Regions from separate parts of the Micromonospora sp. DT47 genome, predicted to be linked through region 1. Evidence: riboswitches for the same ligand, from Rfam matches in the RefSeq annotation. Region 1 holds a riboswitch; each other region holds the start of a gene.
The links. Region 1 has a riboswitch for cyclic di-AMP ahead of ACLQ2U_RS09335 (NlpC/P60 family protein). Riboswitches for the same ligand answer to the same signal wherever they lie in the genome.
Positions count from the first base shown of each region.

Region 2: linked by a shared signal. The riboswitch ahead of ACLQ2U_RS31050 (C39 family peptidase) and the one ahead of ACLQ2U_RS09335 (NlpC/P60 family protein) in region 1 are both predicted to bind cyclic di-AMP.
Region 3: linked by a shared signal. The riboswitch ahead of ACLQ2U_RS20465 (coiled-coil domain-containing protein) and the one ahead of ACLQ2U_RS09335 (NlpC/P60 family protein) in region 1 are both predicted to bind cyclic di-AMP.

Region 1 covers NZ_JBNCLC010000005.1:11,342-14,605, reverse strand. The annotation lists gene ACLQ2U_RS09340 (C40 family peptidase) at 1-972, shown strand, start outside; cyclic di-AMP (ydaO/yuaA leader) riboswitch at 1,130-1,266, shown strand; gene ACLQ2U_RS09335 (NlpC/P60 family protein) at 1,279-2,319, shown strand; gene ACLQ2U_RS09330 (hypothetical protein) at 2,591-2,917, opposite strand.
Region 2 covers NZ_JBNCLC010000041.1:14,194-17,457, forward strand. The annotation lists gene ACLQ2U_RS31045 (alpha/beta fold hydrolase) at 1-209, opposite strand, end outside; gene ACLQ2U_RS31050 (C39 family peptidase) at 312-1,145, opposite strand; cyclic di-AMP (ydaO/yuaA leader) riboswitch at 1,383-1,524, opposite strand; gene ACLQ2U_RS31055 (hypothetical protein) at 1,832-2,593, opposite strand; gene ACLQ2U_RS31060 (hypothetical protein) at 2,751-3,188, opposite strand.
Region 3 covers NZ_JBNCLC010000013.1:94,583-97,846, forward strand. The annotation lists gene ACLQ2U_RS20455 (SRPBCC family protein) at 1-218, shown strand, start outside; gene ACLQ2U_RS20460 (hypothetical protein) at 234-740, opposite strand; gene ACLQ2U_RS20465 (coiled-coil domain-containing protein) at 858-1,922, opposite strand; cyclic di-AMP (ydaO/yuaA leader) riboswitch at 1,927-2,058, opposite strand; gene ACLQ2U_RS20470 (cation diffusion facilitator family transporter) at 2,213-3,127, opposite strand; gene ACLQ2U_RS20475 (HelD family protein) at 3,215-3,264, opposite strand, start outside.

The DNA of each region.
Region 1 (3,264 bases):
CCGCCCACCCGCCCGGCGGGCCTGCGGCGGGTCGTCCACCGCCTGCTCACCCTGGTCGCGGCGGTCGCCGTCGGCGCCGGGATGCTCGCCGTGCCGGCGCACGCCGCGCCCTCGCCGGAGGAGATCGAGGCGGCGATCGACAAGCAGTGGGAGCAGCTTGAGCCGACCATCGAGCAGTACAACAAGGTTCGGGCCCAACTCAAGGTCAACCGCAAGAAGTCGGCGGAGCTGCAGAAGAAGATCGAGCCGCTGGCCCTGCAGAGCGAGCTGGCGATGAACCGGGTCGGCGATCTGGCCTCCCGGTACTACATGACCGGCCCCTCGCAGGACATCGCCGCGCTGCTGGTCAGCACCAAGCCGGGCACCCTCGCCGAGCAGCTGACCATGCTGGACCGTCTCGCCGCGCAGCAGCGCAAGGACGTCGAGGGTGTCCTCCAGGTGCGTCGTAGGTACGACGGCGAGAAGAAGAAGCTCGACGCGCTGATCGCCGCCCAGGCCAAGCAGGAGAAGGACCTGGCGGCGAAGAAGAAGCAGATCAACGCCGAGATCAAGCGGCTGCAGGCGTCGATGCCGAAGACCACGGTGAAGGTGGCCGGCTGCCCGACCATCAACGGGGTGGTGAGCACCGCCGCGCAGACCGCGATCCGGGTGGCCTGCCAGCAGGTCGGCGACCCGTACGTCTGGGGTGCCACCGGCCCGAACTCGTTCGACTGCTCCGGCCTCACCCAGTACGCGTACAAGGCGGCCGGGATCTACCTGACCCACCACACCGGCGACCAGTGGAACGAGGGCAGGGCCATCCCCCGTTCCGAGGCGCGCCCGGGCGATCTGGTCTTCTTCTACAGCGACCTGCACCACGTGGGCCTCTACCTGGGCAGCGACAGAATGGTGCACGCTCCCCGGACGGGTAAGCCGGTCCAGGTGACCAGCATCGACTACATGCCGGTTGCCGGCTTCCGGCGACCGTACTGACCTCGGTCCGAGCCGCCGCGAACCCCCGGTCACCGACCGGGGGTTCCGCGTATCCGGACACGGTCTGTCACGGCATGGCGGGTTGCGGATCGATAACGGTCGTCTCTACTCTGGTCAATCGTCGGCCGCCACCAGGTCCGTCCAACCCGGGCGGTAACGGCCGGCACCGCCGAGTCGCCTCCGGGCGAGCCGGGGACCCAGGTACGCCGGGGTGAATCCGCAGCCACTGCGGTAGGGCGCTCCCTTCCCGCCCGAACCCGTCAGCTAACCCGGTAGGCGGTCGCGGAAGAAGGAGTACGGAGCCCGGTGGCACACCATGCCCCGCGGTCACCGTCGGTCCGGTCGACCCAGGTCGTCCGGCGGGCGGCTGCGCCGCGAACACGCTGGTCCCGCTTCACCACCGCCCTCGCCGCCCTCACCGGCGTCGCCGTCGTCCTGACCGGTGGCGCTACGGCGGCGCACGCCGATCCGTCGGTCGCCGAGATCGAGCGGCAGATCGACCAGGACTGGAACAGGCTCGAACCGATCATCGAGCAGCACAACGCCACCCGCCAGGACCTGGCCGCCAAGCGCCGGCAGGTCGCCGCGCTGGCCAGGCGGATCGAACCCTTGCAACTCCGGGTCGAACTGGCGATGAACCAGGTCAGCGGCCTCGCCGTCGAGGCGTACAAGGGTGAGAACCTCTCGGTGGTCAACGCGCTGCTGGGCAGCCGGTCGCCGAGCGAGGTGGTCGGGCAGCTGGAGCTGCTCGACCGGTTCGCCCACCGGCAGCAGCGCGAGGTGCAGACGGTGGTCGTGCTGCGCGACGAGTTGGCCGCCAAGAAGGCACCGCTGGACGAGATGGTCGCCCAGCTGACGCGTACCGAGGCCCAGCTGGCCGCGAAGAAGAAGCAGATCAACGCCGAGATCGACCGGCTGCAGAAGCTGCGGCTCAAGGTGTACGGCAACGGCGGCGGCGGACCGCTGCGCCCGGCCCCGTGCCCGGCCGGCTATCCGGGTGGCGCCGCCGGGATCGCGGTGAAGTTCGCCTGCGCCCAGATCGGCAAGCCGTACGTCTGGGGCGCCGACGGCCCCGGCTCGTACGACTGCTCCGGTCTGATGCTCGCCGCCTGGGCGAAGGCCGGGGTGTCGCTGCCGCACAACGCCCGGCAGCAGCGCCAGGTGACCGCCCGGGTGAGCCGGGCCGACCTGCGCGCCGGCGACCTGGTCTTCTACTACTCCGACCTGCACCACGTCGGCATGTACGCCGGTGACGGCTGGGTGGTGCACGCCTCCCAGGCCGGGGTGCCGATCAAGATGAAGCGGGTCGACGACGGGCCGGTCAACAGCTACGGCCGGCCCGGCTGACGGGTGCACCGGGCTCCCGGGCCGTCCCGGGAGCCTGCGCGTCAGCGGGTGGGCGGGAGTGGTGAGGCGTGGGGGGCATCGGTGGCCGGTCGCGAACCTGTGACGGCCTGGAGACGGCCTGGCGGTCGCGGAAACCGAACGCCAGGCCTGCTCCGCTGACCTGAATCGAAGCGCACTGTCAGCTTGGGAATTGCCGATATCCGGCTGCCTACTGCGTCGGCGGCCTGGTTTCGGCGGTCTCTGGTGGCCTCGGCTGACGTGCGGAAGCGACTCAAGTTCCGCCTGGCGCTGGCGCGCCAAAGCCCGGCTGAAACCGCTCAGACGGTGGGCCGACTTCTGCCCACCACCGCCCACGCCGAACCTCAACACCGGGTACGCCCTCCAACACCCGGTCGGGATTGACCAAGCTCGCCAGCGATTGGGCCAAGTCGCCTCGCAACTCAGCGACAGCCTCCTCCACGGTGTCCCGCTCGCTCGACCAGTCGATGTCGGCCGTCCGCAACTGCTGCCCGGCAAGCTCCGACACAGCGTCCGGATCATCGACTGTGACCTCCAGGCGGCAGTACACCTGCACGATGATCGACTTCGCGTCCTCCACGCGCGAAAGCGTCCCACATGGCCGGCCCGCGCTGTAGCAGCGAGACTGGCCGCTTGCGGCCCGAGGATTAGAAGAAGATCGTGGTGGGCTGGCGAGAGACCCCTGGCCCTGCTCATGCCGTCCGTTACTGTCGGGCGGCGTCGGCTCTGGCTGGCGTACTTGGCTGTACGGATGGCTGTACGACTGCTTGATGAGAGGGCGGGGACTGGTGCGGGGCGCGTACGAAGGCGATCAGGTGACTCTCACTTTGAACCGCGGTGAGGTCGGCCGCTTGGCGGCAGTCTTGGCGGAGGCGACTTCTGGTTCATCCCGTGCCGAGTTCTTCATTCGCGTCGGCTGTTCACGGC
Region 2 (3,264 bases), on a different contig from region 1:
TCCAGCCCGGCGGCGACCCGGTCGGCGAGACCGGCGAAGGTGTACCCGGGTAGCGGTGACGACCAGCCGTGGCCGGCCAGGTCCGGGGCGAACCAGCGCCCCGGCCAGCGGTGCTCCAGCAGCGGCGCCCAGGGCAGCCAGACGTCGCCGGTGGCGCCCATCCCATGCAGCAGCAGGAGGATCCGCCGGCAATCCGATCCGTCGGTCATGGGCCGCAGTGTGCCACCGTCCGGCCATGCCCCGCGAGCCCCGGGAACGGCGACGGGCGCCGGCCCCCAGGGGAGCCGGCGCCCGGTACGCGCAGGGTGGGATCAGGCGGAGTAGCCGCGGGTGGCGATCCAGTTCGCCAGGTCGATGGTGCTCATCCAGTACGACGGCAGGCTCGGGTCGGCCGAGTCGGCGATCCGGACGGTCCGGCCGTCGTTCTTGTAGCCGACCACGGCGATGTAGTGGCCGCCGGGGAAGGAGTGCCAGCCGCCATTGGAGTCGGTGGCGCTGCCGGCCACGTTGGCCACCACGCCACGCTTGTCGGTGATCGCCTTGACCACGTCGGTCTGGAGCCGGTCGATCTGCGCCGAGCTCGGGGTGCCCTCGAACATCCGGGTCCGGTACGGGTTGCCCTTGACCATTTGGTTCAGCCCCCGGGTGGTGTCCTCGGCCGAGTTGGTGCCCATCTCGGTGGTGCCGAGCGGGCCGGCCAGCTCGTCCTGGGTCCGCTCGACGCCGGCCGCGCTGAGCGCGTTGCGCACCGCCGCCGGACCGCAGTTGAAGTAGGTGGTCTGAGCCTCGTAGTTGTAGCTGAGGACCTTCGTCGACGGGGGCTTCGGCGCCGCCTTGCGGGTCAGGTCCGGGTCGGCCGCCTTGGCCTTGGTGGCGCTGGCCGACGGCGAGGGGCTCGCCGAGGGGCTGGCCGAGGGGGTGGGGGCGGCGACGCGGGCCTGGCTGCGGGTGGCGACGTCGCCCAGCCGCGGGGCCGCCTCGGCCACGGCGGCCGAGGTCTGCTGCCGGACCGGGGCCTCGTCGGTGCCGGCGAGCAGGGCGGCGGTGCCGGACGCCAGCACGAGGGCTGCGGCCGAACCGGCGACGACCTGGTACGAGCGCTCGGTGGCCAGACGCCGCAGCTGCCGCTTCATGTGGTGCTTCACGGGTGTTCCTCCACGGTACGAGGGCGGGAGCGGGCGCGCCGGACCGGCACGTGGCGGTGTGTCACGCGCGGGATCAGGGCCGGTGCGGGACCGCTCAGCGGGGGGATCGCCCGGTCGGTGCCGGGCAGCGGGGCGGATGCCGGAATCAGCGCGCTACTGCGCAGCGGACCGGCGACGGCACCCCGGCACCGAGGCGGGGGAACACCTGCGGGGTGGGATCGAGCTGCACGAGGATGGAACTCCTTCCGACGCCGCCGACCGGGTTAGCTGACGGATTCGGGCGGGAAGAACGCCCTACCACGGGCCGTGGCCCGCGGATTCACCCCAGGACTGCTTGGGTCCCCGGTTCGTGGTCTCCACGATTGAGCGGGTCCGCGCGGCGTCGCCTCTTGCGATCGGAAACCGCACCGGACCGAGGCGACATTACTGGCCGGTTCGCGGCCAGCCAAGCACTCCCACCTGCGTAAACATGATCGGGGCGAGAAATTTCCGGTGCAGTTCGGCACTGACGTCACTCAATGGGACGGCGTTCGCTCACGACGCCGCCGGGCGACAACCGGACAGGCCGGCGACAATCACCGAAGATCGTTGCCGTCGATGTCGCCGGCTGTACCGGATGACCGGTTCGGCGCGGCCGTGACCGGGCTCACGGTATTCGCGGTAACAATTCGGCCCCTTTTCTCCTATCAGCCCACCCGAGCCGGGCGCCACCGCGCCGCGGGCACCGTCCGCGCCACCACCGACGCGCGCCGGGCCGGCACCCGGACCGGCCGCAGCCGCTCCGCCGCCGCGTACGCCTCGACGGCCAGCGCCCGGGCCGCCTCGGCGGCCAGCTCGGCGTCCCGCCAGGCCGACCGCTCCCGCTCGGTCGCCGACCGGTACGCCTCCCGGCGGCCGTCGCGTACCGCCCGGGCCAGGAGCACCTCCTGCTCGACCGGGTGCCGACGCGGGTCCCAGCCGTCCCGGTGCGCGAAGACGTCCCGCAGCTGCGTCAGCGACAGCTCGCCCCGCCAGTGCGCGGCCACCGCGGCCCGGTGCACCCAGCGCTCCCGGCCGGCGTACTCGGCGGGGGTGCGCGGAGTACGCGGGGTGGGCAGCGCGGCGGTGCCGGTGAAGCGTCGGGCGACCCCCTCCGCCTCGTCGTACGCCGACCAGGCACGGTCGACCTCCTCCTGGGCGGTCAGCCAGGCGTCCCGGCGACGCCGGGCCGTCTGCGCGGCGCCGGCCGCCGCGACCGCGACCTCCTCGGCGTACCGGCGCAGGTCGGCCATCTCCGGCGCGGCGTCACCCGGGAGCGGCTCGACGGGCGCCCCCTCGTCGGCCGGGCGGTCCCGCTCGGGGCGGGCGACCACGACGGTGAGCCCGGTCAGGGCGAGCACGAGCAGGGCGGACCAGATGGCGGCGGCCGTCGGGACCTCGATCAGGAACTGGTAGAGGACGGTGTTCATGGTCGGCTCCTCACGGGACCGGGATGCGGCAGAGGAGTCCGCACGTGGCCCGCGAAGCCGGGCGCGGCCGTCAGCGGCGGCGCCCGGACCTGATCGGGCGGGTGCGGGAGGTGAGGTTCGGGGAGAGGTGTGCGCGGCTCGGCCCCCGCGTGGGCGGTCAGGCCGCGGGCGGCGCGCGTGGCCCCGAGGCGGCCGGGGAGAGCCCGGCGAGGGCCGGGAGCGGCGCGGTCGTCGCCCCGGCCGTGGCGGCGGCGCGGTCGGCCACCCCGACGGCGTCGGTCGGGCCGGCGTGCCGGTCGGTGAGACCCCCGGCGCCGGCGAGGGGCGAGTCGTCGGCCGGGGCGGCGATCGTCGGAACCGACCGGGCGACGGAGGTGGTGAACGACAGGGCGGTGGACGCCGTGGCCGGGGCGGCGGGCGGACCCGCGGTCGCCGGGAGCGACACGCCCAAGGGCAGGGCCGCGGCCGGCGCGACGTCGTCGGGCAGGGCCGGGCCGCTCAGGGAGAGCGCCATCGCCACGGCGAGGCCGGTCAGCAGCCGGGAAATCCAGCGCGTCACCCACCACAGGGGACTGGTGAGCGCGACCGGGAGCACGGGGCCACGCTACCGCCGATGCCGCCCACCCGCAGCGGCCGGGCGTGTCGCCGCGCCGACCGGGCCGACCAGGGTG
Region 3 (3,264 bases), on a different contig from region 1:
CGGTGGCCCGCCAGCAGCCCGGCACGACGGTACGCAACCACACCCGGCTCCGGGAGGAGTCCGGGGTGCTGCGGATCGACGTGGAGATCACCCTGGCCGCGCCGGCGCCGCTGTTCGGGTACGCGTTCCGCCAGGCCCGCGCCGCGCACCTGGGGCTGGCCAGCCGGCTCGGCGCGGTGCTGGACCGGGAGGCCGACGGCGGTCCGGTCGCCGGCTGACCGGGCCCGCGCCGCTCAGCCGCGTCCGGCGGTGGTCACCGCCGCCGTCCGGCGGACCGCCACGCCCCGGCGGGTCCGCCCCCACGGCTTCCAGGTGGAGATCACGGTCATGCTGACCAGCAGGGCGGTCGAGACGGCGGGCGCGACCACCACGTCCACCCGCTCGTGCGCGGTCGCGTCCGGTGCTGCGGCGGCGCGCAGGTTCGGGGTGAGCAGGAAGAGCACCAGGCCGACCATCGCCGTGGTCAGCACCAGCTTGACCAGCACCCAGCGGTACCGGAGCAGCCCCCACGGGGTGAGCAGGGCGCTGGTCACGCCGACCAGCCAGACCAGCACGCTCAGCGGCGCGAAGAGCCAGGTGGCGAGCAGCGCCGCCGCCGGGTAGACCACCTCCGGGTCGGCCCCGCGCAGCCCGGCGACGCCGAGGGTCAGCAGGACCAGGTCGGCGCCGAGCCAGCCCAGCGAGGTCACCAGGTGCAGGGTGAGCAGGGTCTTGCGGGCGTCGGGGGAGCGTCTCCTCATGCCCCCGATGCTCGTCCGCGGGTCGCGGCCGGTCGTGGTCCGGGCGACGACATCCGCTGTACGACGAGGGGCGTACGCCGGTGGCCCGCCACGGGGGCGGGCCACCGGCGTGTCGGGTCAGTACACCGACAGGTGCACGTGGTTGGTGTGGTCGCTGGACGGGTCGCCGCCCGCCCCGCTGTACGACTTCCAACCGCTGCTGGGCAGCCAGATCTGCCGGTACCAGATCACGTAGAGCACGGCGAGCCGGTCGGCGTTGCGGATGAAGTACGCGGCCAGGTTGTTGCCGTACGTCTTGTCGCCGCCGGTGGCGTCCCCGCCGAAGCCGTCCGGCTGCGCGGCGAAGTCGCAGGCCCGCCCCTTGGGGTGCTCCCCGGAGCCGCTGGGTCGGTAGCAGGAGACGTACCGCTTGAAGCCGGCCGCCTGGGCCTGCTGGAGCGCGTTGAGCATCCGCGGGGTGATGCAGCCGTCGGCCGGGGTCGGGTCGTTGACCGTGCACGACTCCGATGGCCAGGAGCCGTCGGGGTTGCGCGGCGCCGCCTTGGCGTTCGCGGTGGAGGTGCCCCGGGTCGACCCGCCGCTGTCGGCGGTGGTGTCCGGTTTGGCGGCCGCGGCCACGGCGAGCGCCCGCTCGGCCTGCTGCTTGCGCTTGGCCATCACGGCGACCTGCTTGCGCTGCTCGACGACCTCCCGGTCGAGCGCGGCCCGGGTACGGCTGGCCTCGTCCCGGGTCCGGACGAGGTTGCGCAGTTCACGGTCCTCGTTGGCGGCGACCGTCTCCAGTGCTGCCGCCCGGTCCACGAAGCCTTCCGGGCTGCTGCTGTTGAGCAGCGCCGAGACCGGCCCGAGCCGACCCGTGCGATAGGCCAGGCCGGCGATCTCGCCGACCTTGCCGCTGCGCACGGTCAGCTCCGCCGCAACGGTCTTGAGCTGCGCGTTCAGCTCCTGCTGGCGCTTGCTGGAGCGGGCCAGCGCCGCCTTGGCGTCGAGCCAGCCCTTGCTGGCCGTGTCGAGTTGGGCCCGCAGCGCGGGGGTGCCGCCCTCATCGTCCCCGGGGGCGGCGAGTCGGGTGGTGGGTGCGGCGGCGGTGGCCGGCGTGGCCACCGGCGCGGACGACACGCCCACGGCGAGCGTCGCGACGACCGCGGCCACGAGTCGCGCGGTGGTTCGTCGTACGTGCATGCAGATGTCCTTCCGTCAGCCGCCGACCGGGTTAGCTGACGGGTTCGGGACGGAAGATCCCTACCGCTGACGCGGATGCACCCCACGAACTTGGTTCCCCGGCTCGCCCCGTTGGGCGATTAGGCGACGGCCACCGCCGGCGCCGGTGGGCGCCGCCGTGCGGAGGCCGGGGCCGAGCCTATAGGTACGGGTGTGACACTCGCCCGTTTCGTGACTCACGGTACGGGAGGGAATGCCGTTAAATTCGGCAAAATAGGTCAAGAGGGGCGCAAATCTTAAGGAGTTCCTAACTACCAGTGGGACGGCCCGCAGGCGCCCGGCGACGCGCCCGGCTCGATCTGCAGGGTGGCGTGCTCGATCTGGAAGTCCTCCTGCAGGGCGCTGCGGGCGGCGGCGAGCACCGTACCCACCTCGGCCCCGGGGGTGGTGGTCAGGTGGGCGGAGGCCACCTCCATGCCAGAGGTGAGCGTCCAGACGTGCAGGTCGTGCACCTCGGCCACGCCCGGGACGGCGGTCAGTCGGTCGTGCACCGCGGTCACCTGGAGGTGCTCCGGTGCGGCCTGGACCAGGATGCGCACCGCCGCCCGGCCCAGCCGCCAGGTGCGAGGGAGGATGAACAGGCCGATCGCCACCGCCACCGCCGGGTCGGCCCACCACCAGCCGGTGCCGGCGATCAGCAGCGCCGCGCCGATCACGCCGAGCGAGCCGAGCAGGTCGCCGACCACCTCCAGGTACGCCCCGCGCAGGTTGAGGCTCTCCTGCGCGCCCGCCCGGAGCAGGGCGAAGGCGGCGAGGTTGGCGAGCAGGCCGAGCGCCGCCACCGCCAGCATCGGGCCGGTGAGCACCTCGGGCGGGTCGCCGAACCGGCGTACCGCCTCGATCAGCACGTAGACCGCGACCCCGCTGAGCAGCACGGCGTTGGCCAGCGCGGCGAGCACCTCCAGCCGGTAGAGCCCGAAGGTGCGCTGCGGGTCGCCGTCGGCCCGCCGGGTCGCGGTGATCGCGGCGAGGGCCATCCCGATGCCGAGCACGTCGGTGAACATGTGCCCGGCGTCGGAGAGCAGGGCCAGCGAGCCGGTGCCGAAGGCGGCGACCGCCTCGACCACCATGAGCGCGGCGAGCAGCCCGAACGCCGCCCAGAGCCGGCCCCGGTGGCGCTGCGCGGCGTTCGCGACCGCGCCGCTGTGGTCATGACCTGCGCCCACGCCCACACCTTCCGTCGCCGCCGCGGACCGGGACCAATCTATGCTCACATCGCTATGTGTGCAAGTGAACGCCGGGGTGGTGGGACCTCAGCCGGCCGGCTCGACCGTGGTCAGGCGCTGGGTGGCCCGGGAGAGGG